DNA from 4 places in the Exiguobacterium sp. SH1S21 genome. Region 3 is predicted to be linked to each of the others. Evidence: predicted binding sites of a transcription regulator. Region 3 holds the regulator's gene; each other region holds the start of a gene.
The links. Region 3 encodes Rex, which represses fermentation and respiration genes when NADH is low (regulators of the CRP and FNR family bind a similar motif). Its sites were predicted from a motif close to TTGTGAAATATTTCACAA; they were not measured.

Region 1 (8,049 bases), on a different contig from region 3:
CACGGCGACAGCTGCCACGAACGTGATGAGCGCCCGGCGATGAGACGCGGCGGTTTGCAGTGTATTGATCTTCCATAGTACGAACGGCAAGACAAGCACGTCCCCAAGAATGATCAAGTCTTTCCATTCAAGCAGTGACGTGAAAGAAGTAGACAACGTCTCCATGTTCGACGGTTGCAAAATGACAGGCATCGTCAAGTAGTCTGTAAACTCGCGGTAGTAGACAGCGTCCGCGAACAACAGGAACGAGGCGACCGCATAAAGGGTGTACAGCACCCACTTTTGCTTATTTCCTTTAAAGAAGAAACTAAAAGCGAACAAGAACAAGGTCGAGCTGATCGGACTGATCAACAAGATGAACGCTTGAGCTGTGTTTTCAATCGGGATGTCAAAGAAAAATTGGTAAACTACGTACGTCTTCGTCCAAAGTAATAAACTAAATATCCAAAATAACCGATATTCTTGAAACGAAGCGCGGACCGTTTCATTCAGTCGCATAGTCAGCTTCGATAAGCTTTGAGATGACTTCATCTGACGGCCTCCTCCTCTTTTCAGTTTTAAGACGTCCTCAAACAGGATGCGCCATGAATAAGTTCAATAACATGTAGTTGGCTTGTTATCTATTTCACTAACGGTAACAGCCCAGTATCAAGTCCAAATCTTACCCCTTTTTTAACAAAAAATCAACCACACCTTTACAATTCCCTTTGTACGTCAAAAGCACACATGCGAGATCGCATGTGTGCTTTACAGGTTAGACTCTAGTCGGTAAAAAATGTTTTCGTGCCAGCCAAGCGCAGCCGATGACCCCGGCATCATTCTCGAGTTCGGCAATTTTGAACGTCGTCGACGTATATACCCGCTCAAGGGCAAACCGCTTAAATTGTTCATCGAGCGGCTCGAGCAAAGCTTGTCTCGCTTTTGAGACACCGCCGCCGATCACGATTATTTTAGGGTTCAACGTGTTGGCGATGTTTGAAATCGTCAACCCGAGATATTCCGTCATCTCTTCGACGACCTCTGTCGCGACCTCGTCTTTCGCTTCATAGGCTTCAAATACATCGCGAGCCGTCACTTCACCTAACTCGTTCAATGACGTCGTTCTCCCTTTACGCTTTTGTAAGGCGAGACGGGCGATACCGGTTGCTGAGGCGATCGTCTCGATGCAGCCTGTGCGCCCACATCCACACATGACCGCTTTCGCCTCGTCGCGCTCGACCGTGATATGTCCGATCTCACCAGCCATGCCAGAAGCCCCATGGACGATGTTCCCGTTCGTGATGACACCGCCGCCGACACCCGTACCGAGTGTGATCGCGAGTAGTTCAGACGCACCTTCACCGGCGCCTTTCCACATCTCACCGAGCGCGGCCGCGTTTGCGTCATTCTCGAGCACGGCCGGCAATCCGACTGCTTTCTCGAATTCGCCGACGAGCTCAAAGTTCTTCCACCCGATGTTCGGCGAGTATTCGACGACACCTTCTGAGAAGTTGATGAAGCCTGGAGCTCCGATTCCCGCACCCGCAAAATCTTGCTTCGCTTTTCCAGATTGCTGAAGGTACGCTTCAAACGAGGCGGCGATATCAGTCGGGATATGTACCCCATTATCACGGATGTCCGTCTTGATCTCCCACTTGTCTGAAATGATCCCGTTCATGTCCAGGACGGCCATTTTCACCGTCGTCCCACCGATGTCGATTCCTAATAACCACTTCATGCATTCCACTCCTCGTCTCAAATAAATCGCTTTCATCCAATAGTCTACACTATAAAACCTCTTGTGCAAACATTTGCACAAGAGGTTTTTCTGTCAATCTATTGAATTTTTTAGTTCATGCGTCAGAATAATTTTCGCCGTGTCATACTCGCGCTGTTCGATCATGCCACCGGCGTTCAATTCGTCTAACTCCATCATCATGAGACCGATCTCGGCGTCACGCTCTCCGATGTAAATAATCGTGCCAAACGATTTTAAGAACTGTTGCACGTCATAAAAGTTTCTCATTATTATTCCTCCATCGCGGTCAATACGTAGCGATATAGCAACGCTCGTGTCGCCTCGAGCGATGTTTGGTGCGTCCTCTCATAGCTGTGGCTCGACTCGATCCCAGGACCAATGAGCGCATGCCTTACGTCATAGCCGGCCCGGATCGCAGCTGATGCGTCCGAACCGTAGAACGGATAAATGTCGACTTTGAACGGAATGTCGTGGTCGCGGCAAAGCTTTGTGAACTGACGACGCAACTCGAGATCGTACGGTCCTGAAGAATCTTTGGCACAGATCGATACCGTGTACTCGTCCGAGTGTTGCCCGTCCCCGAGCGCCCCCATATCGACTGCGATGTACTCGTCAACTTCGTCCGGGATCCCGGCGTTCCCACCAAAACCGACCTCTTCATAGTTCGAAATTAAATAATAGACTGTATGCGGTAAGTCCGCTTTGACCAAGTCACGCGCCAAATCGAGCAGGATGGCGACTGACGCCTTGTCGTCAAGATGACGCGATTTAATATAACCCGTCTCCGTCTGTTTGAAACGGGGATCGAACGAGATGAAGTCCCCGACTTCGATTCCTAACGCTCGGACGTCGTCCGCCGTATGAACGTCGGCATCGAGACGTACTTCAATGTTCGCCGCCGTCCGCTCGGCACTGTTCGTGTCTTTATAGACGTGCACACTCGATTGATGGACGAGGATCGTCCCGTCCACCGCCTCGCCCGCTTCGCGATGGACGAGACAGTTCTCACCTTCGATCGCGGTCCAGGCGTAACCGCCGACTTGTGTCAGCCGCAAGCGCCCGCTCGGCAACACTTCCTTCACCATCGCACCGAGCGTATCGACGTGGGCGGTCAAAAGACGGGCCGGCCCGCTTTGGCCAGGAAACTTGGCCAACAATGCACCTTTTCTCAACCGGCTCGTCTCAATCCCTAGATCCGTGAGCTCACGTTCGACGTAACTGACTGCTTCGTGCGTCATTCCAGAAGGACTCGGAATCTCTACTAATCGTTTTAACGTATCAATCATGTTGTTACTCCTTTGTCATCGATGATATCCGAGCCAGTATAGTGTCCCGGTCAATAAAACTGCCAGCGCCGTGAACAACAGGCGCCATTTTTTTGTCGTCTCGTCAGGTAATCCGACCACGCCCGCCATCAAAAATCCACCGATGAGGCCACCGGCATGGGCCGAGTGGTCCAAGCTGGCACCGAGGACGAAGGCGAGCCCTACGTTTAATCCTAACATAATAAACAGCGGTGGGCCGAGTGTCTTCATGAACAGCGAGCGGTCACGCAGTCCGAAATAGAGCAGTGCGCCGACGAGACCGAACAATGCGCCGGACGCCCCGGCCGAGATCGCCTCACTGAACGCGTAAGAGGCGGTCGACGCGATGACGCCCGCCAACAGATAGATCGTCAAGAACCTCGGTGACCCATACATGCGTTCGACGAGCGGGCCGAGCGACCAGAGCGCGAACATGTTGATCGCAAAATGAAACCAACCGATATGAAGGAACATCGGTGTGACGAGGCGCCACCATTCGCCTTCATCGATGAGCGGATTGACTTTGGCGCCGAATCGGATGAGCGTGTTCGGATCGAGCGTCGAGCCGAATGATTCGGCGAGCCACATGACGACAAACGTCAACATCATGAGCGCATAGACGAATTTAGGTTCACCGAATGAGAATCGCTTCTTCAGTTCGGCTTTTCGCTGTTTATCGAGTGCGAGCGCGAGCGGCCGAAACCGGGCCTCATCTTGGTCATCGCCACACGAATGCCTATCGAGTCTCACCTTGGCCGCGACTTGGAACGACAACGTCTCAAGTCGCTCCTCATCGACGAGCGCGTCGCCGTATATATGAACGTGAAGCTTCGCACGCCCGAGTCGTGCGAGTCGGAACGAGCTCATGACCGCCTCGATCTCGATCGCGACATGGTTCGCCCACGCCTTATCTGTCTTTATGTACAGGTGATAGAGGTCTCCAGCTTTCGTGTCGAACAATAGCAGCGCGCGCGAAGGCTCGAGTATCCCTTCGACCCGACCGCCTGCCTCGACCGCATGGTAAATGTCTTCCCAAAAACATCCCGATTGCGTCAACTGAATCCCCTCCTTTCCTTCTGTCTTAATTGTAATCCAATTCGATCATGACGACAAAAGTTGGCGCTTTCTGAATCTGTCCGGCATCCGTGGCAACACATCAAAAAACGTAGCCGGCATACGCCGACTACGTCTATATCGCAAATATATTATAAAACAGGTTGCATCGTTTTCAACAACACGTCTGCCGAATGGAGCATTTTCTGCTTCTCTTCTTCTGATAACTCGATTTCGACGACTTGACGCACGCCTTGGCGGTTGATGATTGCCGGCACACCGATATGAATATCGTTCAAGCCGTACTCTCCGTCCAAGTAGGCACCGACCGTGAGCAGCGTGTTCTCGTTACGGAGCACCGCTTTGACGAGACGAAGCAAGCCGAGACCAATCGCATAGTAAGTCGCGCCTTTACGTTCGATGATGTGGTACGCAGCGTCACGAACGTTGACGTAGATATCTTCAAGATCTTCCCACGTATACTCGTCGTTTTCTTCGAGCAACTGTTCGACCGATTTGCCGTAAATCCGGGCGTTGCTCCACGCTGCGAACTCGGTATCGCCATGCTCACCCATGATGTAAGCGTGGCAGTTGCGCGGATCGACGTTGAAGTAATCACCTAGCATGTAGCGGAGGCGTGACGTATCGAGTACAGTCCCTGATCCGAAGACGCGATGTTTCGGAAGACCAGAGTATTTCCAAGCTAAGTGTGTCATGATATCGACCGGGTTTGACGCGACGATGATAATACCGTCGAAGCCAGAGGCCATGATGTCAGTGATCATCGCTTTCATGATTTTCGCATTTTTCTCAACGAGGTCGAGACGTGTCTCACCTGGTTTTTGAGGAGCGCCGGCCGTGATGACGACGATATCTGCAGCACCGCAGTCCGTGTAATCTCCAGCCCAGACGCGCATCGGCGACGAAGCGAACGAGACGCCGTGGTTCAAGTCCATCGCTTCGCCTTCTGCTTTCGCCTTGTTGATGTCGATGATGACGAGTTCTTCACATAGGCTCGCTGTCGTCAATTGATACGCGAAGCTTGCACCGACCGCTCCGGCCCCGACGAGAGCGACCCGTGTTACTTTTGCATGATTTAATGTTTCCATGTTGTTTTTCCACCCTTCAAACAATCTGTTTCATGTTTTTGCTTTGTCTGTCACACCTAGATTGTAACATCATTCACAAACAGTCAATACAAGAGAAACCGTTTTCAGTTTGGCAATATTGTGACAAAATTCACATTCGTTTGAAACATCCTCATTCTCTGTATTACCCTTATGCGAAAACAAGAAAACCAATCGCTGCCGCGGAGGCGATCGCCAAGAAGTTAACGGCGTCGTTGCCGAGAAAGCGCCATCCAGATACATAGTCGGTCGCTTCGCCGTGATGCAGCTTTTTCTCCGTCAGTTTTTGGCACGTCCGACAGCGATACTTCCGTTGCACGGTCGCACCGAGCAACGTATCGACGACGCTGCCGCTCAGCCCGAGCGCAATCAATAGAAATAGCGTGCCCATCGTTATATTTAAGAACGGGAGCGATGCCAAGACGATGATCGTCGCACCGGCGACAGACATGAGCGTACCGAACGGTGACACCCCACCGCTCGTCCCCGGTTCAACTTCACGCAATGTCAAAATTGAGCGCGGTCGGCGCGATGCGAGAACGCCGAACTCGGACCCCCACGTGTCACTCGTCGCCGCCGCGATTGAAACGACGTAAGCGAATAGCCACGCCTCGTTCGAAGTCATCGCCATTCCGACGGCGGTGAGCATGGCGATTCCTCCGTTCGCAAGCACTTGCACAAAGTCACGCGGTCCGGATTTTTCGACGATGTCATCGACCGATGCTTTGTCGCGGGCGCGATATTTTGAAGCGAGCGAGGACGTCGAAAAGAACACACCGAGCAAGTACAGCCCGAACCAGCCAAAACCAAACCCGATGACCGTCCCTGTCACGATCGTCAAGATCGCCCCAGAGAACGTCAACGACTGGAGACGATATCCGGCCAGTGCAACTAGACAAGTTACGAGGACGATTGAGAGCATCGAATCATTTCCCTTTCTGTCACGATCAGTTCGACAGGTATGTCGTGTGGTTCGATCGGTATTTCGTCGAGCACTTGTACGTCGTAGGCGAGAGCGATTGTCGCACCGCGATATGTCGCTAAGAAACGGTCGTAATAACCCCCGCCCCAACCGATCCGATATCCAGAACGGTCAAAGACACGGCCTGGGACGATACAGACATCAATGTCGAGGTCGGTTTCCGCGGTCGTCGGCTCGAGAATACCCATTACCCCCGGCTCGAGGTCGCTGAACGTCCTGATTTCGTGGAACGTGAGCCCCTGTTCCGTTACTTTCGGCACCAACACCGATTTTCCTGCTTTTAAAGCTGTATCGATGAGCGGACGCGTATTCACTTCAAGGTCGAGTGACAATGTGAGTGCGACCGTATACGCTTGTTGCCACTCAGGGAGCGACGCCACGGTATGTAAGATCGCTTCATCACGCTCGTCACGATCGGTGAGCGCGCGAATATTCACATGAACCGCTTTTCGGAGCTCTTGTTTAGCTGTCATTTGTTATTCCTCCTGTCGAAAAAAAAGGCCGCCACATGAGTGACGGCCGGTCTCAATTATTTCACTTCGCGGTAAAGCGTGTGACGACGGAGACGTGGGTTGTATTTGCGCAATTCGAGGCGCTCTGGGTTGTTACGTTTGTTTTTCTTCGTGATGTACGTGCGATCGCCTGTTTCTGTGCAAGCTAGTGTGATTTTAACGCGCATATCTTTCACTCCCATCTTACTAATGTTGTATCAAGTGCTTTTGCTTTACAGTCTAAGCATACTCAATTATCCTACCAAGTTTTTTTTGAAAAAGCAAGGTTATTTCACGTTCTTTTTCAAACGTTTCTGCTCGTACGGTGACGCGTCGAGCGGTAGGCACGTTTTTACGTTATCGCCGATCACATACCGCGTCGCGAGCTCCTCGATCGAGAGCTGTTCACCGACATAAACCGTATCAGCTTCCGAGAGGACGCCGTTCTCAATGCGATGAATCGCATCGAACAGGCCACCGTGCCCGTGCGGGTTGCGGGTCGTTTCAAATGACAACATAGTTGAGTATAACGGAACATCTAGTGACTTCGCAAGTGAACGTGCAGCTGGAATCGTCATCCAATCAAAATGATGGACCGCTTTGAAGTTGACCATCGTCTGTAACTGTTGGACGAGTTTCACGTAGGCAACGTTCTGAGCAGCGATTTGGTTCATGACATGCTCTAGAAACGGACTCGTGAGTGGGACCCGGTACACGTGCACGCGATTGTGACGCTCGTATTCAGGCAATCCTTCACTGTGCGGCGTGAGGACGTAAACGGTCTCCCCGTCAGCTGCTCGTGCCTCGACTTCAGCGACGACGCGGTGACCGAGGTCACCCACGATATTGCCTGTATATTCTGGCGTGAGGACGAGAATGACCTCACCTTCTTCGCCACGCTCCTGCGTCACATAATAGTCGTGCGGAGATAGGAACGTATCGATATCAATGTCCACGTCGTCTAAGAACGGATAGACCGTGTAGTGCTCGTCTAGCAAGCGATCCGATAGCTTGCCTTCGTAGAGAGCCGTCTCGAGTTCGGCAAACAGACGGGTATGTTCCCGGAAACGTTCGGCGGCGTATTGCGCCGTCGTCTGGCCATCCAAGATAAACGCCCAATCGCTCGAGACTGAGAGCACATAATGACGAATGAGCTGTCTCAAAGCCCGGTCGGCGAGTGGCGAAGTGTTCCGATAGTCAGCCACGTCTTTGACGAGTTGCGTCTCCATCGTGTGCAAATGTCTGAGCATCCATTCGTTGCGTTCGTTGATCCAAACATCGCCGTAACCTTTCCGGCCCCACGTGTTCATCGAAACTTGTACTGTTTGCAGGTCTTGGAAATGACGCTCGAGGA
Region 2 (8,049 bases), on a different contig from region 3:
GTCTACGGTTTTTTTGTGCATAACGCGGACCGGCCGTTTTTGAACCGCGAACAAGGGGAAGGGTTGTTGTATGTCAAACCTGACATTGCTATCATCATCTGTGTAAACGGTTGCACTAATATGGGGGAAGGATGTGACGAAGAGCGGTAACGCTCGAACTTATGCGTCTATTTGAACAGGAGAACGTATACACACAGCAAATGAAGCCACTTGCAGATGAACGTGCCGTCGTCCAAGGGAGCTGCTATCGCTTCACGGTATTGACGAGCCAGTTGATCCGGATGGAGTACGCCGAGGACGGTGTGTTCGAAGACCGACCGACCCAAGTCGTTTGGAACCGGGACTTTAACGTCCCTGACTTCCGGATCATCGAGGACGAGAGTGAACTGCAAATCATCACCGATCACGTTCATCTGTATTATACGAAAGGACCGTTCGCGCCGAACACGCTCTACGTCGACGTGAAAGGGAACTTTAGTACGTACTATAGCCGCTACACGTTCAACGGCCCGGAACGGACGCTGAAAGGGACGGCCCGAACGCTCGATCATGTCGATGGGGCGACCGAGCTCGGGGAGGGGATCGTCTCCAAGCAAGGTTACGCCGTCATCGATGATTCGGACTCATTTCTCATGACAGATGACCGCTTCGTTGAGCCGAGACGAAAAGGCATCCATGATTTGTACTATTTCGGCTACGGGCACGAATACAAGCAAGCGCTTCACGATTTTTATAAGCTGACAGGTCCGACACCGATGTTGCCGCGAAAAGCACTCGGTAACTGGTGGAGCCGCTACTGGCGCTATGACGAGACCGAGTACAAAGGCCTCATGCGTCGGTTTAAAGAGGAAGACATCCCGTTCTCGGTCAGCGTCATCGATATGGACTGGCACGTCACCGACGTCCCTGAAGAGTACGGGAGCGGCTGGACCGGCTACTCATGGAACAAGAATCTGTTCCCGGACCCAAAAGGCTTCTTGACGTGGTTGAAAGAAGAGAACCTGCTCGTCACGCTGAACTTGCACCCAGCCGACGGGGTCCGGGCGTTCGAGGACCAATACGTGGCGATGGCCGAAGCGATGGGGCTCGACCCATCGAATGGGGATCGCATCCCGTTCGATTTCTCTGATAAACGTTTCATCCAAGCGTATTTTGAACAGATGCATCATCCGCACGAGGCAGACGGCGTCGATTTTTGGTGGATCGACTGGCAGCAAGGGTCGACATCGAAAATGGAAGGGCTCGACCCGATGTGGATGTTGAACCATTATCATGCGGCCGATATTTCCCGGGACGGAAATCGTCCGCTGATCTTCTCGCGTTATGCCGGACCGGGCAGCCATCGTTACCCTGTCGGTTTCTCGGGAGATACGCTCATCTCTTGGGCATCGCTTGCGTTTCAGCCTTACTTCACGGCGACGGCGTCGAATATCGGTTACGGTTGGTGGAGCCACGACATCGGCGGGCATTACCGAGGGTCGAAAGACGATGAGCTCGCCGCGCGCTGGGTCGCGTTCGGGGTGTTCAGCCCAATCATGCGCTTGCATTCGACGTTCAGTATCTTTAACGGCAAAGAGCCGTGGCGCTTCGGTCTCGAGTCCGAACGGTCGATGAAGTCGTTTTTACGAATCCGCCACCAACTCATCCCGTATTTGTACACGATGAACCGGCGTAATCATCAGGATGCGCTCCCGCTCATCCTCCCGATGTATTACGACCATCCCGACGAAGAAGGGGCGTATAGCGTGCCGAATGAATACTACTTCGGCAGTGAACTCGTCGTATCGCCGATCGTCGAGCCGATGAACAAGCGGCTTCACGTCGCGGCGACGAACGTCTGGTTGCCTACAGGCGATTGGTTCGACTTCTTTACGGGTCATCGCTACGAAGGTGATAAGTCGATCCGAGTTTTCCGTGCGCTTGACGAACAGGCCGTATTCGCGAAAGCTGGAGCGATCGTCCCGCTGGCCGCTCATCGCTCTGGACGCAACGACACCGACAACCCGACCGATCTCGAAGTCGTCGTCTTCCCAGGGGCATCGAACACGTTCACGCTGTATGAGGATAACGGGACCGACCGGGCTTATGAGACCGGGGCTTACGCCGAGACGACGTTCACCCTCGACTGGGACGAGCGTAGCCTGCACGTTCATGTCACGGGCGACACGTCCGTCTTACCGTCAGACCGGACTGTCACATTACTCATACGCGGGGTGACCGGTTCGGGCGAGTATAAACCGGAGACGCAGACGTTACGACTCGAACTCGGTAAAATTGATGAGGAAGTGACGGTGCCGCTCCCTGTCGAGGTGACAAACAACGGTCATCGACTGGAGCGCTTATATCGCTTCATTGACCGCGCCGAGATATCTTACGATTTGAAAGACCGCCTCTACCGGATGGCGGCGTCGAAGACGAGACTCGAAGCGTGGCTGTTTGATCTGCATGCGCTCGAACTCGAACGCGATTTGCAAGATGCGATCATGGAATTGATGCTCGACTGAGGAGAGGGGGCAACCCCTCTTTTGTCTTGTCAGAAAACTGTCGGAATTTGAAAGCGTTTTCACAAGTTGAGTCTCGTATACTAAAAGAAAGATGAACAGTTCGGGAAGCGAGGGATTGATCATGAGACAGCAATGGACAGTCGACGATTTAAGACAACTCGATATCTTCAATAAATGCACGAGCCGCGAGCTAGAGAGCTTGCTACCGCACGTATACTGTCGGACGTACCGAAAAGGGCAGCTTTTATTCATGGAAGGCGACCCGCGTGAGCGCGTCTACTTTTTAATCAACGGGTATGTGAAATTCGAGCGGTGCAATGAAACGGCGACCCATCAATACACCGACTACTTGAAGCCGAAGCAGCTGTTTCCGTACAGGGGACTGTTGTCGGAAACATATTACCAACATTCTGCGGAAGCGCTGACCGATATTGAAGTCATTTATATGCCGACGGATCGCTTTGAAGCGCTCGTCTCAAGGAATGCGACGATGCTCTTGCACATCGTCGGTCAGATGAATCGAATCCTTGACCTTCATGAACGCCGTGTTCAGGAAATCATCACGCCGAGTGCGAGCGACCGGGTGATCAATACAATCCATTACTTGATTGAAGACCTCGGAGAAAAAGAAGCCGACGGTGTGCGCGTACGTTGTCCGTTCACGACAGTTGAAATCTCGAGACTGTCGGGGACATCGCGCGAGACCGTGTCCCACATCTTGTCGCGGCTGCGAAAAGAAGACATCCTCCAGTTCGACGCTCACCAACTCGTGACGTTACACCCTGAGTATTTCGAACAAGCGACACACTGACGCCACGCTGCATTCGTGGCGTTTTTTTGCACGTCTCGATAAGCGAAGCGTTCGCTATGGACCCTTACATCAGTTATAATTAGTGAGAATCATCACAAAGAAAAATTGTCATGCACGTTTAGAAAGGATGAACGCAGTGAAACGACTGCAAGCTCTCGCTTTGGCCGAGAAAGGACATATCGTCGGGCTCGTCATCGCCGCGGTGATGATTGGGTTGTCCATCTTGGCTCAGGCTTATTTGATCGTCGACGTCGTCGACCGAGTATTTTTAAAAAACGAATCGTTCCAAAGTGTCATCCCGTCTCTAGGTTGGCTCGTGATCGCGTTGCTCGCACGTGCCTTGTTCGGGTATGTCTCGGGACGTATCGGTGCCAACTTGTCGGAGCGGGCGAAGCGGACGCTTCGACGTCAACTGCTCGACCGCTACACATCGAATCCAATCGAGACGTCTCTATCCGGACAGTCCGGGAAGAAAGTCAGTGTCTATATGGATGCGGTCGATGAGGTCGATGCTTACTTTAGCCAGTACTGGCCCCAAGTCATCCAGACGTCGATCATCCCGCTGCTCATTCTCGTCGTCGTCTTCAGTCAGCACTGGATCTCAGGTGTCATCATGATGGTGACCGCGCCGTTCATTCCAATCTTTTTCATCATCATCGGTATCGCGACCCAGAAGAAGTCTGAAGAGCAGATGGAGAAAATGAACCAGTTCTCGGGGAAATTTTTAGACGTCCTTCAAGGATTGACGACACTCAAGCTATACGGACGTGCCGAGCAAGAAGCGCAAGCGATCGAGAAGAGCAGTCTCGACTTCCGGGATGCGACGATGGTCGTCTTAAAGACCGCTTTCTTGTCAGGGCTCATGCTCGAGTTCATCTCGATGCTCAGCACCGGCGTCGTCGCTTTAGAAGTGGCGCTCCAGATGGTCGTTTGGCAAAACTTGACGTTTTTCGCCGGCTTCTTGATTCTTGTCTTGGCCCCGGAATACTATTTAGCGATCAAAGACCTCGGCAGCGCCTTCCATACGGGGCGTGGCAGCATGGGTGCAGCCGATCGCATCTTCGAGGCGCTCGACGCCCCGGACGATCGTATCGAATGGGGAGACAGACCGCTAACAAACCGGACGCCCGAACTCGTGCTCGATGCGGTCTCGTTCCAATATGAAGGGGGTCGCTTCACGCTCCACCCGCTGAGCGGGGTAATCCCGGCACGGTCACACGTCGCCTTGGTCGGCGCGAGCGGATCAGGCAAGACGACCGTGTTGAACGTGCTGTCCGGTCTTGTGAAACCGGATAGCGGCCGCGTCCTCGTCGACGGGGAGCCGCTCGAATCGTTCACCGATACGTCTTGGTACGGGACAATCGGGTATATTTCGCAAAACCCGTATTTGTTCGCCGGCAGTCTCGCCGCTAATATCGCCCTCGGTGAGACGGCGGACGAGACTGACATCATGCGGGCGGCTGAAGCCGCAGGCCTCGTCGAGGTCATCGCCAATTTGCCGGACGGGTTGAATACCGAGCTCGGAGAAGGCGGTTACGGATTGTCCGGTGGTGAGCGGCAACGCCTCGCCCTGGCCCGTGCCTTCTTGAAGCGTCCAGGTATCATCTTGTTCGATGAACCGACGACCGGTCTCGATTTGGTGACCGAAAGAATCGTTCGGCGCTCGATCGAGGAGTTGTCGCGTGACGCGACGCTTGTCACGGTCGCGCACCGTCTCCATACGATCAAGCAAGCGGACGCGATTTGGTTCATGGACGAGGGGAACCTCGTCGCGAACGGCACACATGAGCAGTTGCTCGCTGTCCCGGCCTACGCCGACTTGTTCACGTTACAGAAAGGGGTGAGAGGATGAACTCACTTTGGACGATCACAAAATGGATGATGAAAGAGAAAAAGGATATTATCCTCTCGATCTTCTTCGGTTATACGGCAGGCCTCGCGGCTGTCGCCTTGTTCGCGGCGAGTGGATATCTCGTGTCGCGTGCCGGCCTCGTGCCGCCCCTCTATGCGCTCATGGTGCCGGTCGTCCTGATCAAGCTGTTCGGCGTCATTCGGGCGGGGAGCCGCTACCGCGAACGCTTGGCGTCACACCGGGCGACGTTCACGATTTTAAGCGAACTGCGCGTCCGGTTTTATCGCCAGCTCGAACCGCTCGTGCCGAACATCTTCGCCAAATACCGGAGCGGGGACTTGCTCGCCCGTGTCGTCGGAGACGTCGAAAGCCTTCAAAACTACTTTTTGCGGGTGTTTTATCCGCCAATCATCTTAGTGCTCGTCTTCTTGAGCACAATCTTCTTCGTCACGTTCTTCTCGATGACGGTCAGCCTTTGGCTCGTGTTCGGGGTGTTCGTGACCGGCTTTTTGATTCCGATCTTGTTTGCCGGCATCCGAGCGAAGCATGACCAGGAAATTCGGGCCTTGCGCGGCGATTTGTCGAGCGGGGTGACTGAGATGATGTACGGGTACCGCGATTTATTGCTGCACGACCAGCTCGGCAAGACCCGTGACGACTTGCTCGCTCGAAGCGATCGTTACGCCGCCGCACAGCGCCAAGACGTGACGAACCAGTTCTTCAATTCGTCGCTCGTCGTCGCCGCGTCACTGCTCGTGTCGTGGGGCGTGCTCGCGATCGGTGCCTACCTTGTCGTCGATGGCGAACTGGACGGCCTGTTCTTGGCCATGCTCGTCATGATGTCATTGACCGCGTTTGAGAACGTGACACCGATGGCGGTCTTCCCAGGTCACTACGCCGATAGTAAACAAGCGGCAAACCGCTTACTTGAGGTCGTCGAACCAAGTGATCACCTCGTGGCGGCAGAAGCGGCACGTGACGACATAGCGCTTCAGACGGCGCCTGACATTTCGTTTGAACGTGTAAGTTACCGCTATCCGGATACGTTCCGTGCCGTCCTAGACACAGTTGATGTGACGTTACCGCGCGGATCGAAGACCGTGATCGTCGGCCCGAGCGGGTCTGGCAAGTCGACGCTCCTGCAACTGTTGCTCGCGTTTGTAAGGCCAGAGACAGGCGAAGTACGAATCGACGGTCAGCTCTTGAATGAGGTCACACAAACATCGGTCTGGTCTCAAGCGAGTGTCGTCATGCAAGAGAACCACTTCTTTTTCGGTACCGTCCGAGACAACTTGGCCCTTGCCGGAGACTTCTCCGATGACGAGATGGAGCTGGCGCTGCGAAGCGTCCGCCTCGGTTTCGCACTCGATGAGCCAATGCTCGAGAAAGGGGCGAACTTGTCAGGAGGGGAACGGCAACGGCTCGCCATCGCCCGGGCGTTGTTGAAGAACGGGTTGCTCTGGATTTTAGATGAAGCGACGTCGGCGTTAGACGCGCGCACCGAATCCGATGTGTTCGCTGAAATTTTCCGGAAGGCGGACGAGGCGACACTCGTCATGGTCAGCCATCGTCTGACCGGGCTCGAACGCTTCGACCAAATCATCGTCATGGAAGCAGGTCGCATCATCGAGTCAGGGTCATACGACGACTTGATGCGCGCCCGCGGCATGTTTTATGAGTTGAAACAAATCGAACAAGATGTGTTCGCCTGAACGAAAAAAACGAGCGGCTCCGTCGGAGAGCCGCTCGTTTTTATATGGCAAATCTGGGTGCAACAAATGGGGGTTGTCGCAATGCTTTCAAAAAGAGTGTCGTGGAGGGGAATCCACGGGCCGTAACAAGTTTGGGGAACGGTTACGTCCAGCTGTGGCAGCTACAACTTGAGTATAAGTGATAACGATTCTCATTGTCAATTAGAAAAATAAAAATAAACCGCAGACGGGATGTCTGCGGTCGAGGGCACACGAGTCGAGTCAGTTTGACGGGACGCCTTTACTGAGTGTAAAGCGGATCAAGCTGAACAAATAACGGATGTAGAACAAGGCGAACGCGTAAAATACAGCGACTGCCGGTGCGTTCAGTTCGACGCCCGGGATGTTCATAAGAAACTCCAAGATGAGAATCGATAGCAAAAAGACGTAGAGTCCAGCATCGAGATAGAGCGGCATCAGTTTGCCGCGTTGATGCCAAAACGTTCGAACGAGCGGAGCGACGATCATCCCGGTGATGCGCTCGGCGAAGCCGATGCTAAGCACGGCGATCATAAAGGCGGCTACCGTCTCGAACGTCACAAGTTTTGAGAAGGCAAACATGGACATAAGCAAGAGCGGCCCGATGAAAATCATCATCGAAAGGGACGTGCGTAAAAAGATGAGTAGGTTCTGTTTGATTGTGTCGACTCCCCCAAAGAGCGACTGTCGGAACGTCTTGCCACGTTGATAGTCGAGGACGAACGATCCCACGAACATCAATCCGAATAGCGATAACAATACTGTCATGAAATGTGTTTCCCCTTTTTCTAGTCAAATCTATGATTAATGATAGTTAGTCTAATCAAAGTCTAGCCTAGTGTACCGATTCGCTAATTGAAAGTAAAGCGGGAAAACTGTCAAAGTCAGTAAAGTTTTGAGAGCGTTATCGGCTTCATCAAGCCAAAATGAAACGGTTTCGTCCAGATTCTTTTGCGTGGTATAACGCTTCGTCGGCATGCTTCAAAACGCTATCGACTTCGATATCGTTCGAATGGCAGGCCCCGAGCGAGACCGTGATGTGAAGCGTGCCTGCACTCGTCTCGAATGGGAACGTCGAGACTTTTCCTCGTATAGATTCGGCGAGACGGGTCACTTCGTCCTTTTTGGCGTTCGGCATGATGATCAGAAATT
Region 3 (8,049 bases):
CCATAGAGATAATGAGGGAAGAGACACTTATGGTTGAAAAAAAATTCTTAATGACAATTAAAAAGAGCCTATCTGACACATATATTATTGAATTATTCAAAGAGAGGTATCCTTCATGAATCGCATAAAATTAAATCGCTTAAAAATAACTATTAAAACTGAAAAAGAAATATTCGGAACCGACATTCCTTTTCAATCTGGGTTTAATATTTTGCGAGCTAGAAATACAAAAGGAAAAAGTTCCACTATAAACTCTATACTTTATGTACTCGGTATTGAAGAAATGTTAGGTGGACGAAATGCGAAAACCATGAAGCCTGTCTTAAAAGATAAGTTAATATTTATGGGCGACGAAATTCCTATTTTGGAATCAAAAGTGGAATTAGAGATATCTAATAGTACAGAAAATATTGTAACCCTAACTAGATGGATTAAGTCTCCAGATATTGATGAAAAATTGGTCAGAGTTCATTTTGGAGCAAAATTATCTAAAGAAGACAAAGTAAATTTTAAAGATTATTATGTTCATATGAACGGTTCTGCGTCTGAAAACGCCGGATTTCATTCTTTTCTTGCGACTTTTATAGGATGGGAATTGCCAGAAGTTCCAACATTCGAAGGTAAAGATAGAATTTTGTACATGCAGACTCTTTTCCCGCTCTTTTTTGTTGAACAAACCAAGGGTTGGGGGAGTTTTTATTCACCTATTCCGGGCAGTTTTGGGATCAGAGATTCATCTAAGCGTTCATTTGAATTCTTATTGAACATGGATGTGACAAAGAATACAAAAGAACGAGAAGAACTAAAAATTTTTCGAGCATTGCTTTTGAATAGGTGGTCTACGCTAAAAGTAGAGATTGAAGAATTGGCAATTAGCGTTAATGCTGAAATTCCAAGTTTACCTGAGAATCCAACTACCATGAGGAAATTGACTTTAAATGTATATGATGAAAACAAAAAGTCTATGCCGATTATTGATCGTATATTTAAATTAGAGAGTGTTATAAAGGAAAAAGAGAACTACAATGTGGTTAAGATATCTGATGTTGCAACCGAATATGAAACAAAGATTAAGGAGCAAGACATTTTTGTGTCACAATTACAAAATGAACTAAACTCTATTCGACAGGATTTAAATCTAGAAAAAAATAATCAGAAATCAATGAATGAAAACTTAGAACACCTAGAAATAGATTTAAAAAGAAATCAAGAAGCTGAAAAATTATACAGGTTGGGATCAAATCTTGACTTAAGTTTCTCTCATCATATTTGTCCAACATGTAATCAAAGTGTTGAAGACTCTCTGATGCCTTCAGAAACAAGTATTCAGCCTTTAGATTTAAAAGAAAATATAAAATTTATAAAAGAACAAATTAGTACACTAAAATTTGGAGTACAGCAATCTAAGAATGTTTTAAAAAATAAATACTCTAAATATGCTGCAATTGCCGAACACCTTGATAATGCAAGGAGAGAGTTGAGATTATACAAAGAGGAATTGAACGAAAATCCTCAGTTACCTACAAAAAGGGAATTGGAAAAATTAGTAGAATTGAAGATTCTTCTAAAGACACTTTTAAAAGCTAACGAATCATTTGAAAAAATAGAACAGAGGTTTGAATCTATCAAAATAGAATGGGAAGATTACTTGTTTAGAAAAAAATCTTTACCTAAAAATTATTTCTCCAGTTTAGACAATAAAAAGATAGATAACTTTGAGAAAGAATTCTTGAATTTGCTTGAAACCTTTAGCTTTTCTAGTATTAACACGAATGAAATTAGAATTTCTCTTGATAAATATACTCCTACCGTTAGTGGATTTGATATCAAATTTGGTTCTTCAGCAAGTGATAATATTCGTTTGATTTGGTCTTACATGCTTGCTATGTATAAAACGAGTCAAAACTTCAATGGAAATCATCCCGGATTTATAGTGTTTGATGAACCAGGACAACAACAAATGGCGGTTAAAAGTCAGAAGCAGCTATTTGAAGTATTATCGACAACAAAAGTACAAACGATTGTAGGTACTTCACTCGAACCAGAAGAAATTGAAGAATTGACAAAAAATCTTACCCTTAATGTAATTGATCTTGGGGAAGAGTATATTATTAAACCTCTACATAGTTATCAAAATGAATAAGATAAAAAAGTTATAGCTTTTAGTTAAAACCATAATATCTTTAGTAGAAAATAGACATAACAATAGACCGTATCCTTATAAAGAGGAGCGGTCTATTTATATGGTGTATTTTGGGTTAACGATAGTTCTCTCGATACCATGTGTTAATACGGCTCACGATGAAGACGACCAAGGCGAGCACCCACATGAACAGCGTCTCTTGATAGAAGTGGCCCCAGACCGAGCCGGGCGTATAGAAGCTATGCACCGTGACATCGACCGGCCAAATGACGAGCCGGATGAACAACGTGCTCATAAGCAAGCCGCTGAACAGGCTGATGACGATACCGGACCATGTTTGGATGATGAACCCGACGACGATCGGCAGGAAGTAAAACAAAATGATCGGGACGTTCGTCGCCTCGCCGCGGATGAGTTCCGAGATATACTCGGTCCCACTCGGCACGATGTAGACGAACCCGGTCAGGAACGCATGCATCCAATCGATCCGCATGGCACGGGAACGCATCATGAATGGAGTTCCTCCCATTCTGCGAACAGTTCTGTGATCGACTCTTTCGTCGCATCGGACTCGGTCGACAGTTCTTGGGCGCGGGCGAAGTCGTTGAACACGTCCGGTTCGCATAACAGCTGCTCGATTTCTTCAAGCCGCGCTTCGTGGCGCTCGATTGTCAGCTCGATCTCTTCGACCCGCTGTTTCAACCGGCGTTCTTCGCGCTGCTGTTCCTTGTCGGCGCGCTGCTTCTTGACGACGACTTGTTTCGTCTCCTCGCGGGCGAGCCGGGCAAGGTCCTCGAGCTCTTCTTTCTTCTCGACGTAATACGAGTAGTCGCCGAGGTACTCATCGATGCCGTTCGGCGTGATCTCTAAGACACGCGTCGCGAGCCGGTCGATGAAGTAACGGTCGTGGGAGACGAACAGGATCGTCCCAGGATAGTCGACGAGCGCGTTCTCGAGGATCATCTTCGAGTCGAGGTCCAAGTGGTTCGTCGGCTCATCCAAGACGAGCAAGTTCGGTTGCTCGAGCTTGAGCTTGGCGAGCGTCAGCCGGGCCCGTTCGCCGCCGGATAGTTCTTGGACGCGTTTCATGACGTCGTCGCCGCTGAACAAGAACTGGCCGAGCAGACTGCGGACTTCTTGCTCGCGCATGAGCGGCCAGTCGTTCCAAATCTCATCGATGACGCGGTTCGCGTCCGACAAGTTCTGTTGTTCCTGGTCGTAGTAGCCGATCTCGACGCCGGTACCGTAGCGGATGTCACCGGTGAGCGGTGGTTGTTGTTTCGTCAACACTTTGAGGAGCGTCGATTTGCCGACCCCGTTCGGGCCGACGAGGGCGACCGACTCGCCGCGCTGCAGTTGGAAACGCAAGTGTTGTGCGATCGGTTCTTCGTAGCCGATGGCGAGGTCGCTGCCGCTCAACACATCGTTCCCGCTTTGACGTTTGATCGAGAACGACAACACCGCGCTCCGCTCATCACCGTCCGGCACGTCCATGCGGTCGATCTTCTCGAGCCGCTTGCGGACGCTTTGGGCGCGTTTCGTCGTCGTCGCCCGGGCAATGTTCCGTTGGATGAAGTCTTGCATCTTGGCGATCTCTTCTTGTTGCGAATCGAACTGTTTCTTCTCTTGCTCGTAGAGCGCGGCCTTCTGCTCGAGGAATTTCGTATAGTTCCCGACGAAGCGGCGGCTGCGGTTGCGTGACAGCTCGTAGACGACAGAGACGACGCGGTCGAGGAAGTAACGGTCGTGGGAGACGATGAGGACGGCACCTTTATAGCCGCTCAAATATTTCTCGAGCCAGCTGAGCGTCTCGATGTCCAAATGGTTCGTCGGCTCATCCAAGATGAGCAGGTCCGGGCTTTGCAGGAGCATCTTCGCTAAGGCAAGACGTGTCCGCTGTCCGCCTGAGAGCGTATCGATCCGACGTTCGAAGTCGTCCGGATAAAACCGCATCCCGTGCAAGATCGAGCGGATCGTCGCTTCATACTGATAGCCGCCGCGGTCTTTGAACGTGTGCTGCTCCTCGTCATACGCCGCGAGCAGACGCTCGTAGGCGGCCGGGTCGTTCAAGATCCGCTCCGAACCCATGTCTTGCTCCATCTGGCGGAGCGTCTTCTCCTGTTCGATCAAGTCGGTGAAGACGGTGAGCATCTCGTTCCACATCGTCTCGTTCGATTCTAATCCTGAGTCTTGGGCGAGGTAGCCGATCGTCACGTCTTTTGGCTTCATGATGTCGCCCGAGTCATAGTTGTACTCGCCGGCGATGACTTTTAACAGCGTCGACTTACCGGCGCCGTTGCGGCCGACGAGGGCGACGCGTTCGCCTTCTTGGATTTCTAGTTTGACATTCTCTAAAATCGGCTCGACGCCGAACGATTTGGATAAGTTGTTGACTTGCAGTAGGATCAAGTGAAAAAACCCCTTTCTCTCTGTTTAGTATACTTTATTTCTTCCCCTTTTCAGGTATATTCATTGAGTGCTTATGTGAATTCGTTTACAATCAAGGTGTATGAAATCAGATTCGTTTGAAACGCGTCGTAAAAAGGAGGCTCTTTCCGTTGAGTCAAAACGAACCAAAGATTCCGCAAGCGACAGCCAAACGGTTGCCACTATACTATCGGTTTATCCAAAGCCTACATTCGTCAGGGAAACAGCGTGTCTCTTCTGCTGAACTGAGCGAGGCGGTCAAGGTCGATTCGGCAACGATTCGCCGTGACTTCTCATACTTCGGTGCGCTCGGTAAAAAGGGATATGGCTATAACGTACAGTATCTGTTAGAATTTTTCCGTAAGACGCTGAATCAAGACGAGATCACGAACGTCGCCTTGGTCGGGGTCGGTCATCTCGGGACAGCGTTCGTCAACTATAACTTCCTTAAAAACAATAACACACATATCGTCGTCGGGTTCGACGCAGACGAGACAAAAGTCGGCACGACGATGTCAGGTGTCCCGATTCATCACGTCGATGAGATGGAACAGATCATGAAGCAAAACAAGATCGATGTCGCCATCCTCACGGTCCCGTCCGCTTACGCGCAACCGGTCGCCGATGATTTGGTCCGCTATGGCGTTCGAGGAATCTTGAACTTCACGCCGGCACGATTGACTGTACCGGACACGGTCCGCGTCCATCATATCGACTTGTCGATCGAACTCCAGTCGCTCATTTACTTTATGCAACACTATCCATCCGCTGAGGGGGTCCATCAATAATGGAATTTCTACAATCATCACTCGTCGTCGGTATGCCAGGTGGCGTCAGTATTTTCGTCATCGCCATCATCGCGCTCATCCTCTTCGGGCCGAAGAAATTGCCAGAGTTCGGCCGGGCAGCAGGGCAGACGCTCCGTGAGTTCAAAAATGCCACGAACGGTATGATGAAAGAGCACGACGAGACCGACAAGAAAGAAATTGAGAAGAAAGAGCAGTAAGCCATGAGCCATCAACCTGATCAAGAACGGGCACTGTCCGATCACTTGACAGAGCTGCGGAGACGACTGATGCTGTCGGCATTTGTCGTCTTTGCCTTCTTTCTGATCGCTTTGCCGAGTGTCAAGTACGTGCTCGCCTATCTGCAGGCGGACCTCGTCGAACGAGGGCTCGAGCTGAACGCCTTTGGGGTCGCGGACCCGCTCATGATCTACTTGAACTTGGCGCTCGTCATCGGGCTCGTCGCATCGGGTCCATTTCTACTGTATCAACTGTGGGCGTTCGTCGCACCTGGTCTGCATCCGAATGAACGAAAATGGACGCTCGCCTATATCCCGGTCATCTTTATCTTGTTCCTCATCGGTCTCGCATTCGCCTACTATTGGTTGTTCCCGCTCGTCCTCGATATCTCGACGGACCTCGGGCAAGACCTCGGTCTGACACAGATCATCGGAGCGACGAACTATTTCACGTTCCTGTTGCAGCTGACGATCCCGTTCGGGCTGTTGTTCCAACTTCCGGTCGTGACGATGTTCTTGACACGCATCGGTGTCGTGACACCGTACTTCCTCTCGAAAATTCGGAAGTACGCTTACTTCGCCTTGTTCGTCATCGCGGCATTCATCACGCCGCCGGATTTGACGTCGCACCTCATGGTGTCGCTGCCGCTCTTCTTCCTATATGAGATCAGCTTATCGATCTCGCGCGTGACGTATCGCGGTGTGCTCCGACGTGAGAAAGAAGCGCAAGTGAAAGAACAGATGGATTTGATGAAACAAATGAATGAGAAATGAACACTACGTCATGAGACGGAGTGTTCTTTTTTTAAAATTTAGGGCTATTCAATTTTGAAAAAACAACTTAAAATTAGTAATGTTAAATCAAAAATGGATTATTTTTGAAAGTTATGTATTCATAAACAGAAATGAGGAGAACGATGAACAAATGGTTATGGAGCATACTCGTTGTGCTCGTCATGGTGGCGGCGCCCGGATTAGATGTTCGGGCAGATAGTTATGCCAAGCCTGAAATTATTCCGGCGGGAGAAGTGGTAGGAAATAGTGAATATGTGTGGCGCTCGGGAGATCCTGAGACGCTCGTACATGTGAAGACCGGTGAAGTCTATACATTACCGATTCGAGTGTCTGCTGCTTATAATATTTATGCGATCGGGGACGGCCGATTTATGTTAAAAGGGTGGCCGGAGTGGGTGATGTGGGATATACGTACGAATGTAGCGACGACATTCCCAATCGAAGCAGGAAGTGAGAATCGACTCGTCTCAACGAATGTAACAACAGGAATGATGTTATGGGCTGATGACGAAAAGTATATCATCACATCGATGTCAGGTGATATTCGCGGATCACTCACGAAAGGCAGTGGTCAGGTATACAGTTTGCTCGACGATGGGAACGTCCTCGCGTTCGCCGGCGGTCAAGTGACGAAGCGGACGGTTACAGGAGAAGTGCTTGAGACAATCAGTTCCTATTCAGGACAGGTGAAGTGGGCCCGTCACATCAAAGAAGCGAATCAATGGTTCGTAATCAAAAGCGATGACTCGGAGCACATGTTTATTTTCGATTTGGCGACGAAACGATGGATTGAGAAAGATGCGCCAGACGTAAGTAATCTTACGTGGAAAGACGGCACCTACTACTTTATGACGCGAGAAATGTATACGACATTCTATGTCAGTTATAACGTCAGCACGAATGAGTGGAAAGAGGCACCAATTGATGACGCTGACATTCGACAACACGGTCCTTGGTACGTTTTTGGCATGAAGAAGACGGAGGTCTACACACCGGAGTCTTTATGGAAAGCGCCATGGCAATTGAATATTAATGTTCCGAAAACGACGACTCGCTATGAGGTAGGTCGTCCCTATGAGGTCAGCGGAACGGCGACACTCGTCGATGGAACAGCCTTACCGATTCCATGGACTGAGCTGACTGCACGTTTAGCCTATCAAGACGATCCATTCGTTTGGGAGCAAGGGAAACTGACGCTACAGACGAATGAATCGTATGACATGATTTTTAAGTGGAACGATTTTGAGCGACGGTTAGACTTATGGGCATCGAAATATGTGCCGCTCACGCTCGACCCGCCAACCGGTGTCTTAGGCCCAATCAGCGGGAAGACGGCACCGAACACGCCGGTGTTTGTCAGCGTGACGAAAAACTTGTATCAATCGAATTCATCGGATTCATTGTTGAACTATCAATCGACGACGGTCCAATCAGATGAATCAGGGCGCTATACGTGGCAACCGGCGCGTTGGTTCACACCGGGGTCTCGCGTGACCGTGAAAATCGGTAGTAAGTCTGGCGTGTACGCCGAACCAATCGAACTTCAGACGGTCAAGGAGAGTGAGGAGACGTCACCTAACGGCATCTCGGTTCTGACGAAAACCGTCACTTCAGGTGTCACGTTAAAAACGACGCCGAACGCCTCGGTGGATGTGTTGAT
Region 4 (8,049 bases), on a different contig from region 3:
ACGGACCCTGCTTCAAATGAAGTGGGCCGGTTGGTTTGATCATACGACAGGCATCTTGTTCGGCCGTAGCGATGCCCAACCACCGGTACAAGGTTATACGGCAGAAGACGTCTACGCTGAACTACAGGAACTACTCAACGTTCCCATCATTTATGACATCGACTGCGGGCACGTGCCACCACAACTGACACTCATTAACGGTGCCCATGCCTCGATTCAAGTCGAGGACGGGAAAGGCACGCTCATTCAAACGTTCAAGGACTGAGAATTCAGCCCTTGATTTTTTTTATCATGGAAGTCAGATGGCTTCGAAAACGCCCTTCTGGGAACAACTCGACCTCTCGTTCAATCAACGGGACCCATTCATCGCCACATCCATAACTCGTTCCAATTAATAACCCTTCAAAGTAAATCGCTTGATCGACAAACCCGTGCTTCGCCCACTGATCGTGATGCTCCAACAGCTTCAAAAATGATTTCCGGCCTGTCTCGACTTCACCAGTCAGGGCAAAATAGACACCTTTACTCATCTCAAATGCCGCGATGAATTCTGTATTGCTTTCTAACAACTGATCCATGACAGCAATCTGTTGTTGTAAAAGGTCTATTTTCCGATACTCAATCGCATATAGCGCTTCTGTCATCGCTAGACGAATTTGCATCGTCACGTCTCCAGTGAAGTCAGTATATTGTTTTGCTTTTTTCAACGCATCGATAATCACCGCTTCGTCTTTCAAATAAAGCGCACAAATCGCAATCGTGCGGTACACATCATCGACGCGATAATATATTTTCGTCCGTTTCATATAATCAAGTGTATCTTCGAGACGACGAACCGCACCTGGCAAATCATCGTCATACAACATATTTCGAAACACCATGAGCATACTAAACTCGACGCGAGTTTTCGTTTTCATACTTCTCGAATCAATCAATTCAATCGTGTCGATGCGTTCAATCGCATCGTCAAAACGATTCCACATGAGTAAATAAAAGGCTTGGCTAATGCGAGCCATGATCAGCTCTTCTTTCTCCTCGACCCGTTCGAACACCGTAATCGCTCGATCATACAACTCCAGAAGTTTTTGTTGATTTCCACTATAAAACATACTGTCCGCAAGTAATGTGTAAGCCTTCCCTTGCCATACCGAGTTCATCTCTAAGTCTAAGTAGGGTGAGAGAGCCTTTTGAACAGCTTCATCTTCCCATGAGTTAAGACTTCCTTGCATATATTCAATCTCTTCGACGATTTTTTGTAAGCCCGCCTCACGAGGATCGACAAGTAACGACTGCACCGACACGTCCAACCGCTTGGCAATCTCGCGCAGACTGCGCATCGACGTTTCGGCTTTCCCGTTCTCAATCATACTGAGCATCGATTTCGTGATGATGCCGTCTGCGAGTTGACTTTGCGTCAACTTTTTTTCTTTTCGTAACGTCTTAATCCGCTGTCCAATCATAGAGCACCTCTTAAAAGTTAAATTTAATTGAACTTATTGTTTACAAATCTCTTTTCGTCGTCTATTATAATGTTAAATCACATTGAACTTAATTGCAAAGGAGACTATGTATGACTACTTCTACCTCGAACTTGCACGTGTTGTTGCTCGGGAAATTCATGTCGTTATTCGCTTCCAGTCTATTCACGTTCGTCGCCGGATTGACGGTGCTGACAACTTCCGGTTCCGGGCTCCAGTTCGCCCTCGTCTTACTGGCCGGGACGTTGCCTCGTGTTCTATTATCACCGTTTGCCGGTGCATATGCTGACAAATTGAACCGAAAACGCGTCATCATCACGATGGAATCGGTCAACGGGCTATTGTTCTTCTTGGCCGGGGCCGCGAGCCTCATTTGGACGTTCGGCGTTCCTGCTTTCTTGATTATTACATGTCTGCTTTCTATCGTCTCCACTTTCTTGTCTGTCACGTTGACGAGTTCGATTCCACTCCTGTTCGACGAAGACGGGCTTCAACGCGCCAATTCGCTCATCCAAAGTATCATTTCCGTCTCAAGTATTGGTACGCCACTTTTAGCCGGGGCGCTGTTCAAGCTATTACCGATTTCAGCGTTCTTGTTCAGCTCATCCCTCTTGTTCCTCATTGCCGCCCTGTTCGCCTCACGTCTCACATTCCAAGCGTATGAACATGCTTCCACCGATCAATCGACGTGGGACGACGTCCGCTCCGGTTTCCGCTATTTGAAACGCCAACGCGTGCTATGGACGCTGACGATTCTTGCGGCGTTCCTCAACTTCTTCTTCGTGGCTTCGGAAGTACTGTTCCCGATTGCCGCCTTGCAACAGATCGGGGTCAGCCCGCTCCAGTTCGGCTTTTTAGAAAGTATGTTCGCAGTCGGATTTTTAGTCGCCTCTCTTGCCCACGCGCTGCCGTTCTTTAAGATCAAGTATCGTCTAGCGACGGTCCGCACATCGCTTATCGTCATGAGTTGCCTCTTTATCGGCCCGGCCGTTCCGCTCTATTTTGACTTCTCGGTCACACCCGCCATCGTCTTCCTCACCGGATTCGCTTTGTTGAGCGGTTTCTTCATCATCCGCGTCAATATTCCCATCCAACTGTTTTTGCAGACGAACACGGAACCAAGCTACCTCGGTCGTGTCATGGGTGTCCTCGAATCACTCGCCATGGGGATCACCCCGCTCGGTTTCGTGTCGTTCGGGTTATTGAGCGAATGGATGTCGGTCACGTCACTTTATACAATTTGCATGGTATGCCTGCTTTCGATCACGCTGTTCGCGATGCATCGCATCCGTCACGATATCGCGGTTGAAAAAGCGACGGTACTGGCTGAAGTCGAAAGCGCGCCGACGCGTCAATGAACGAAAAAAAGACATCGAACGTTTTTCAGTTCGATGTCTTCTCTGTTGATGGAAGGACTCGTTTCTCTAACAAGAACGGTCCGAACGGGATGACCGAAGCCATGACCGCGAGGACTAACACTTTGAAGCCCCAGTTGAAGCGCCACGCCATGTAAACCGCTGCCGCCACGTAAGCGACGAACAGGAAACCATGGGCCGCACCGACGATGCTGACGGCTAGCGGCATGCCAGCCAAATACTTGAGCGGCATTGCGATCAACAATAAGAGCAGGAATGACATCCCCTCTGTATAACCGAGCCATTTGAATCGAGTTGCGTTCATATCCGTTCTCCTTTTTAATCGATGCTACGTTCATCGTAGCCGATAGAGGTGAAGTTTGTCACAGGAGAACGTTAGAAAGTCGTTAGGCTATTTGACGATTTGGTGAACGATGCGAAATTTTTGTTTCGACGAAGCGGCGAAGGAACAAACCGTCGACGCCGATTTTGCCTGCGTTGTAGCCCGCGACGAGAATCAAGACCGATACGATCAACATCGTCGGGTTCGTGCTGACCGTTCCTGACAATAAGAATGCCATGTTCATGACGAGTCCGAAGAAAGCCGCACTGCGTGTGAGGGCACCAAGCAAGAGACCGAGACCAACCAAGAACTCACCGTATGGAATTAAGATATCGAAAAGTGCTGCGTTTGGGATCGCGAAGTTTTCAAGGAATGTTGCCCACCAGCCGGCGACCGCCGGGTGATCTCCCGTCGCAAGCGTGAGCGCATTATTCAGAAAGCCTTCTGATCCGAACCCGCCTGTGATTTTACCCCATCCGGCTGTGAGCCATTGATAGCCGAGCCAGATCCGTAACACCGTCAAGATGCCGGTTGCGATGTTGTGGTTTTGCCAAAACTTTGTGAACATGATAATTCCTCCTTTTGAATGGGTGAATGATTGCTTATATGTGATTACATTCACAATATATCACCCATGTTCATGTTTTCACATAGCTTGAGACAATAGTTCACGTTTCGTTCATATGTGTGTCACAGGTCAGTCACTTTTTGGAAATTGCACCAAAAAAAGCAACGTCTGCTCGAGACATTGCTTCCACTGATTTAAAGATCAACTTGTTGTGGCGGTTGGCCTTTTTTATTCATCACACGCATCGATTGCGGTGAGATTTTTAAAATGACGAGTTTTGGATCATCCGGGCCGTCGAACCAGCCCTCAAGCTTTTCGTTCCACACTTTTTCTTTCATCGACTCGTCATCAGACACCGACGTCTCTCCTAAAATCTCTAGATACGTGTCGCCGACCCCGTCCCCGTCGTAGCCGATCAAGACGTGCGTATACGGATTGTTCTTCAACTCATCGACTTTATCCGTATCTTTCGAGGTTGCCGTATAGAGTGTCAGACCGTCATGGAAAAACGTCATGTATCGGCTGTGCGGCTTCCCTTTATATACCGTGGCCATCGTTCCCACGTTGCTTGCATCTAGAATTTGTTGTGCCGTTGTTTTAGCATCCATTTTTAAAGCCCCCTTATCATAGTCACTCGTATAATCATTCCCTTGCGGCACTTGATTAAACACGAAGACACGAAAAAACCTGCTCGCCGAAGCGAGCAGGTTATAAAATTCCTTAGAAAGGAAGATTAGATTTTTTCAACGTTAGAAGCTTGTGGGCCACGAGCTCCGTCAGTGATTTCGAAAGTTACTGCTTGGCCTTCTTCAAGTGTCTTGAAGCCGTCGCCTTGGATTGCTGAGAAGTGTACGAATACGTCGTCTCCGCCTTCCATTTCGATGAAGCCGTAACCTTTTTCTGAGTTAAACCATTTTACTTTACCTGTGTTCATAATGAACCCTCCTGAAATAAACGCTGTGCGTTCTAGTAGTGCCTTACTAGAAAAAACTGACCAAAAAAAAGCACAAAACTTGTTGGATTATCTTTCATGAAAAATAATCCCAAGCGATTGTGAATTATGTTTCCAGCTATTCTTAATTAAGCACATATGTAATATACCATGGATAAATGCTTCTGTCTACTAAATACTTCGGTTTGCTAAAAATAATTTCAAAACGGGTACATCACATGTAGTGAACGTTAGGAGGACGACTCATATGATGAATCAAATTGACCGCACGCATATCGCTGCCACCATCGCCCGTCACGCGGCCTGGTCGACAGACGAGCTATTGACGGAGACGCTCGCTTGGCATCAAGCGACGCGACACGATCATTATCCTGACCAATCCAATTCGTACCGCTCCCACTTGCCGATGACGGAACGAATTACACCGGTGACGAGTGCACTCCCGCTCGAGGTCGTCGACGATCTCATCCGGCCGGTCTGGATGCGTCGTCTCGACGCGGAACATTTGAATTTACTGCAGACGACACGCTATCACGTCGCCGTGACCGATTACGGGGCCGTCGGGGACGGCAAGACGGACTGCACGCTCGCATTCCGGCTCGCGCTTCGGTCGAACCGCCACGTCCACGTGCCGGCCGGTGTCTATATCGTCCGTGGCGTCCGGATCCCCTCGAACTGCGTGCTCGAAGGTGCGGGACAACTGGACACGGTATTACGCTTGGCCGACGGTACACCGAAGCATCGCCGTCTGCTGCGAAATGCGACACCGTTTTATGGGAATCATCACATTGAGGTCGCCCATCTGACGCTCGACTGGAACGTCGAGCGCCTTGGCGACGTCGATCGGACGTCGAGTGGAGACACGGCTTCGAGCGCGTTGACGTTCGCCCACGTCAAATTCGCCTGGGTCCATCACGTCACCGCCAAAGGTGCCGGGCTGCACGCGTTCGATATCACCGCCCCTCACTACCATTACCTCGGGGACGGGTTGCGTGCCAAAAAAGGCAGCCGCTACATCTGGCTCGACCGCTGCGAGGCGACGAACTATGGGGACGACGGCATCACGACGCATCATAGCGACGCCATCTACATCACGAACTGCTATTGTCATCACCCGCACGGACGTACGCACGCCCACGGCTTCTCCAATTCAAACGGCATCGAGATAGATGACGGTTCGCGTCACGTCGTGCTCGTCAACAATATGACGGAAGGTTGTTTTGGAGGCGTCGAGGTGAAAGCCCACGGTACGTCCTCGGCCGCCCATGACGTTCATATTTTTGGGCACGTCTCGTATCGTGATAACCGGTCCTTCAATTTTCGCCACATCGGGCACCACTTGGCCGACGATCCCGAGTCGAAGACGGCGCGGTTCATCTCAGGGACGAATTTACTATCGATTGAACCGGTACGCTCGAAGCTATACGCCAAGTCGTCGCCCCGTAGCCTCGTCATATCGGCGTACCAAGACGTATTGATCCATGGCTTTACGGCTATCGGTGACCCGTCCTATGATTATACAGGACATCCAGCGCTCGCCGTCCAGTATAAGTCTCGGAACGTTCAATTAAAACGAATTGCCACAAGCGGGTTCGTTTCTAGCCGTGCCGACATCGAACTTTTCGGCGGCGACAATCGGACCGATCACGTCACAATCGAAGATGTCACGTGCCGGAATTCGGCCCCGATCTCAGTTAAGATCGGCGGACAGCTAGCTAACGTCGTGCTAAAACACATCGAAGGCGAACAAAAAAGTGGAGATGTCCTCATCTCCACGAGTAGCCCGGTCGAAGCGCACGACTTATTCGCTTATGGTTTCTCAGATCGGGTGCGAAGTGACGCTTGAGCCGACTCGACGAGCTCATTCAACCGGGCTTCGTCCAAATTGAGCGAACTGACCGTCTGTTTGGCCATCATCCGGACGATGGCTTTGTCGAGGAAGCCCATCCGCTCAAAGTCATAGCCGCTGCCGACGACTTCGACGAAGTAGGCGTGTGCTCGTAAATGTTCCCCGTACGCGCCTTCGAGCTCACGTTGCCGCTCCGCAACGGTCGGCGTGCCTGCGCACAAGTACAATCCGAGCGGACGTTCGAGCAATTGGACTTCGTTTTGCTTCAACCAGTCGGTCAGCTCGTCTTGAACTTTCCCCATCCGGATCGATCCCCCGACGATGACGTGGTCGACCGTTGCCCAATCGACGTCTGGCTCATCGACCAAGTTTTGAACGTGGACGTTTCCGGACAACCGTGCGGCCAAAAGATGGGCGACTTTCTCGCTCGTACCATATCGTGACGTATACGCAATCAACGTCTTCATCTCGTTTCCCCCTTATTAAGTCAGAGTCTACTCTTCCTATTCCCGAATGGTTTGGAGAATACTATACGCTTGAAAAAAACTCGCCGCTTGGGCGAGTTTTTTGTCATAGTTTGTACACTTGTGCCTCGTACGGACGAAGCGTGAACGGTTCGATCGGCTCCATATTGCCGATGACACGGTCTTTGACGTCATACGGCAACGTCCGTTCTTGTGTTTCAGCAGAGAAGTTGCACATCACGAGCCACGTCTCTCCTTCGAGCGTTCGCGTGAACGCGTAGACGGCTTCGTCTTCCGGGAGCAACAGCTCATACTTCCCGTAGACGACGACCGGATTCTGTTTCCGCAGCGCGATCAACTGACGGTAGTAATGGAAGAGTGAATTCGGATCAAGACGTGCCGCTTCCGCGTTCACGTCGACATAGTTCGGATTGACATCGATCCACGGCGTACCGGTCGTGAACCCACCTTGCGCGTCAGCCGACCACTGGACCGGCGTCCGCGAATTGTCGCGTCCTCGGGCGTGGATGCCGCGGAAGATCTCCTCGTGCGTCAACAAATCGTTCGATGTGTAATCGCGATACGCGTTGAGCGTCTCGATGTCACGGTACTTGTCGATCGAGTCGAACGCGACGTTCGTCATGCCGAACTCTTCGCCTTGATAAATGTACGGCGTCCCTTTCAACATGTGCAGGAGTGTCGCAAGCATCTTGCCAGAGACGACCCGGTACTCGTCCGAATCGTTGCCGAATCGCGAGATCGCCCGCGGTTGGTCGTGGTTGCTCCAATATAGGCTGTTCCAGCCCTCTTCCTCGAGTCCTTCTTGCCAACGCGAGAAGATAGTCTTCAACTCCGTCAGCTTCCAGTCAGTCGGATTCCACTTCCCAAAGCTGCCGTTGCCGACGTCGACGTGCTCGAAATGGAACACCATGTTGAGCTCGTCACGGTCTTCACCGGTGTAAAGCTTCGCCTCGTCGACGCTGACACCCGGCATCTCCCCGACCGTGATCGTATCGTACTTCGACAACACTTCACGATTC

Region 1: the regulator Rex is predicted to act here: its motif matches at 5,323-5,340, upstream of EVJ24_RS04430 (L-lactate dehydrogenase).
Region 2: the regulator Rex is predicted to act here: its motif matches at 3,396-3,413, upstream of cydD (thiol reductant ABC exporter subunit CydD).
Region 4: the regulator Rex is predicted to act here: its motif matches at 3,783-3,800, upstream of EVJ24_RS14085 (DoxX family membrane protein).

Annotation. Positions count from the first base shown of each region.
Region 1 covers NZ_SJUY01000002.1:177,713-185,761, forward strand. The annotation lists gene EVJ24_RS04405 (LTA synthase family protein) at 1-531, opposite strand, end outside; gene EVJ24_RS04410 (ROK family glucokinase) at 755-1,717, opposite strand; gene EVJ24_RS04415 (YqgQ family protein) at 1,811-2,005, opposite strand; gene EVJ24_RS04420 (M42 family metallopeptidase) at 2,008-3,024, opposite strand; gene EVJ24_RS04425 (rhomboid family intramembrane serine protease) at 3,040-4,098, opposite strand; gene EVJ24_RS04430 (L-lactate dehydrogenase) at 4,248-5,204, opposite strand; gene EVJ24_RS04435 (DUF92 domain-containing protein) at 5,374-6,144, opposite strand; gene EVJ24_RS04440 (5-formyltetrahydrofolate cyclo-ligase) at 6,123-6,677, opposite strand; gene rpmG (50S ribosomal protein L33) at 6,734-6,898, opposite strand; gene EVJ24_RS04450 (1,4-alpha-glucan branching protein domain-containing protein) at 6,983-8,049, opposite strand, start outside.
Region 2 covers NZ_SJUY01000001.1:565,640-573,688, reverse strand. The annotation lists gene EVJ24_RS02795 (glycoside hydrolase family 31 protein) at 162-2,504, shown strand; gene EVJ24_RS02790 (Crp/Fnr family transcriptional regulator) at 2,626-3,315, shown strand; gene cydD (thiol reductant ABC exporter subunit CydD) at 3,443-5,167, shown strand; gene cydC (thiol reductant ABC exporter subunit CydC) at 5,164-6,879, shown strand; gene EVJ24_RS02775 (hypothetical protein) at 7,141-7,665, opposite strand; gene EVJ24_RS02770 (diguanylate cyclase) at 7,814-8,049, opposite strand, start outside.
Region 3 covers NZ_SJUY01000009.1:89,923-97,971, reverse strand. The annotation lists gene EVJ24_RS12645 (hypothetical protein) at 1-119, shown strand, start outside; gene EVJ24_RS12640 (hypothetical protein) at 116-2,143, shown strand; gene EVJ24_RS12635 (hypothetical protein) at 2,259-2,654, opposite strand; gene EVJ24_RS12630 (ABC-F family ATP-binding cassette domain-containing protein) at 2,651-4,552, opposite strand; gene EVJ24_RS12625 (redox-sensing transcriptional repressor Rex) at 4,702-5,358, shown strand; gene EVJ24_RS12620 (twin-arginine translocase TatA/TatE family subunit) at 5,358-5,576, shown strand; gene tatC (twin-arginine translocase subunit TatC) at 5,580-6,368, shown strand; gene EVJ24_RS12610 (hypothetical protein) at 6,512-8,049, shown strand, end outside.
Region 4 covers NZ_SJUY01000013.1:19,161-27,209, reverse strand. The annotation lists gene EVJ24_RS14105 (S66 family peptidase) at 1-265, shown strand, start outside; gene EVJ24_RS14100 (helix-turn-helix domain-containing protein) at 270-1,460, opposite strand; gene EVJ24_RS14095 (MFS transporter) at 1,571-2,836, shown strand; gene EVJ24_RS14090 (DUF3817 domain-containing protein) at 2,862-3,158, opposite strand; gene EVJ24_RS14085 (DoxX family membrane protein) at 3,241-3,744, opposite strand; gene EVJ24_RS14080 (pyridoxamine 5'-phosphate oxidase family protein) at 3,939-4,352, opposite strand; gene EVJ24_RS14075 (cold-shock protein) at 4,478-4,678, opposite strand; gene EVJ24_RS14070 (glycoside hydrolase family 55 protein) at 4,944-6,542, shown strand; gene EVJ24_RS14065 (flavodoxin domain-containing protein) at 6,506-7,012, opposite strand; gene EVJ24_RS14060 (glycoside hydrolase family 13 protein) at 7,116-8,049, opposite strand, start outside.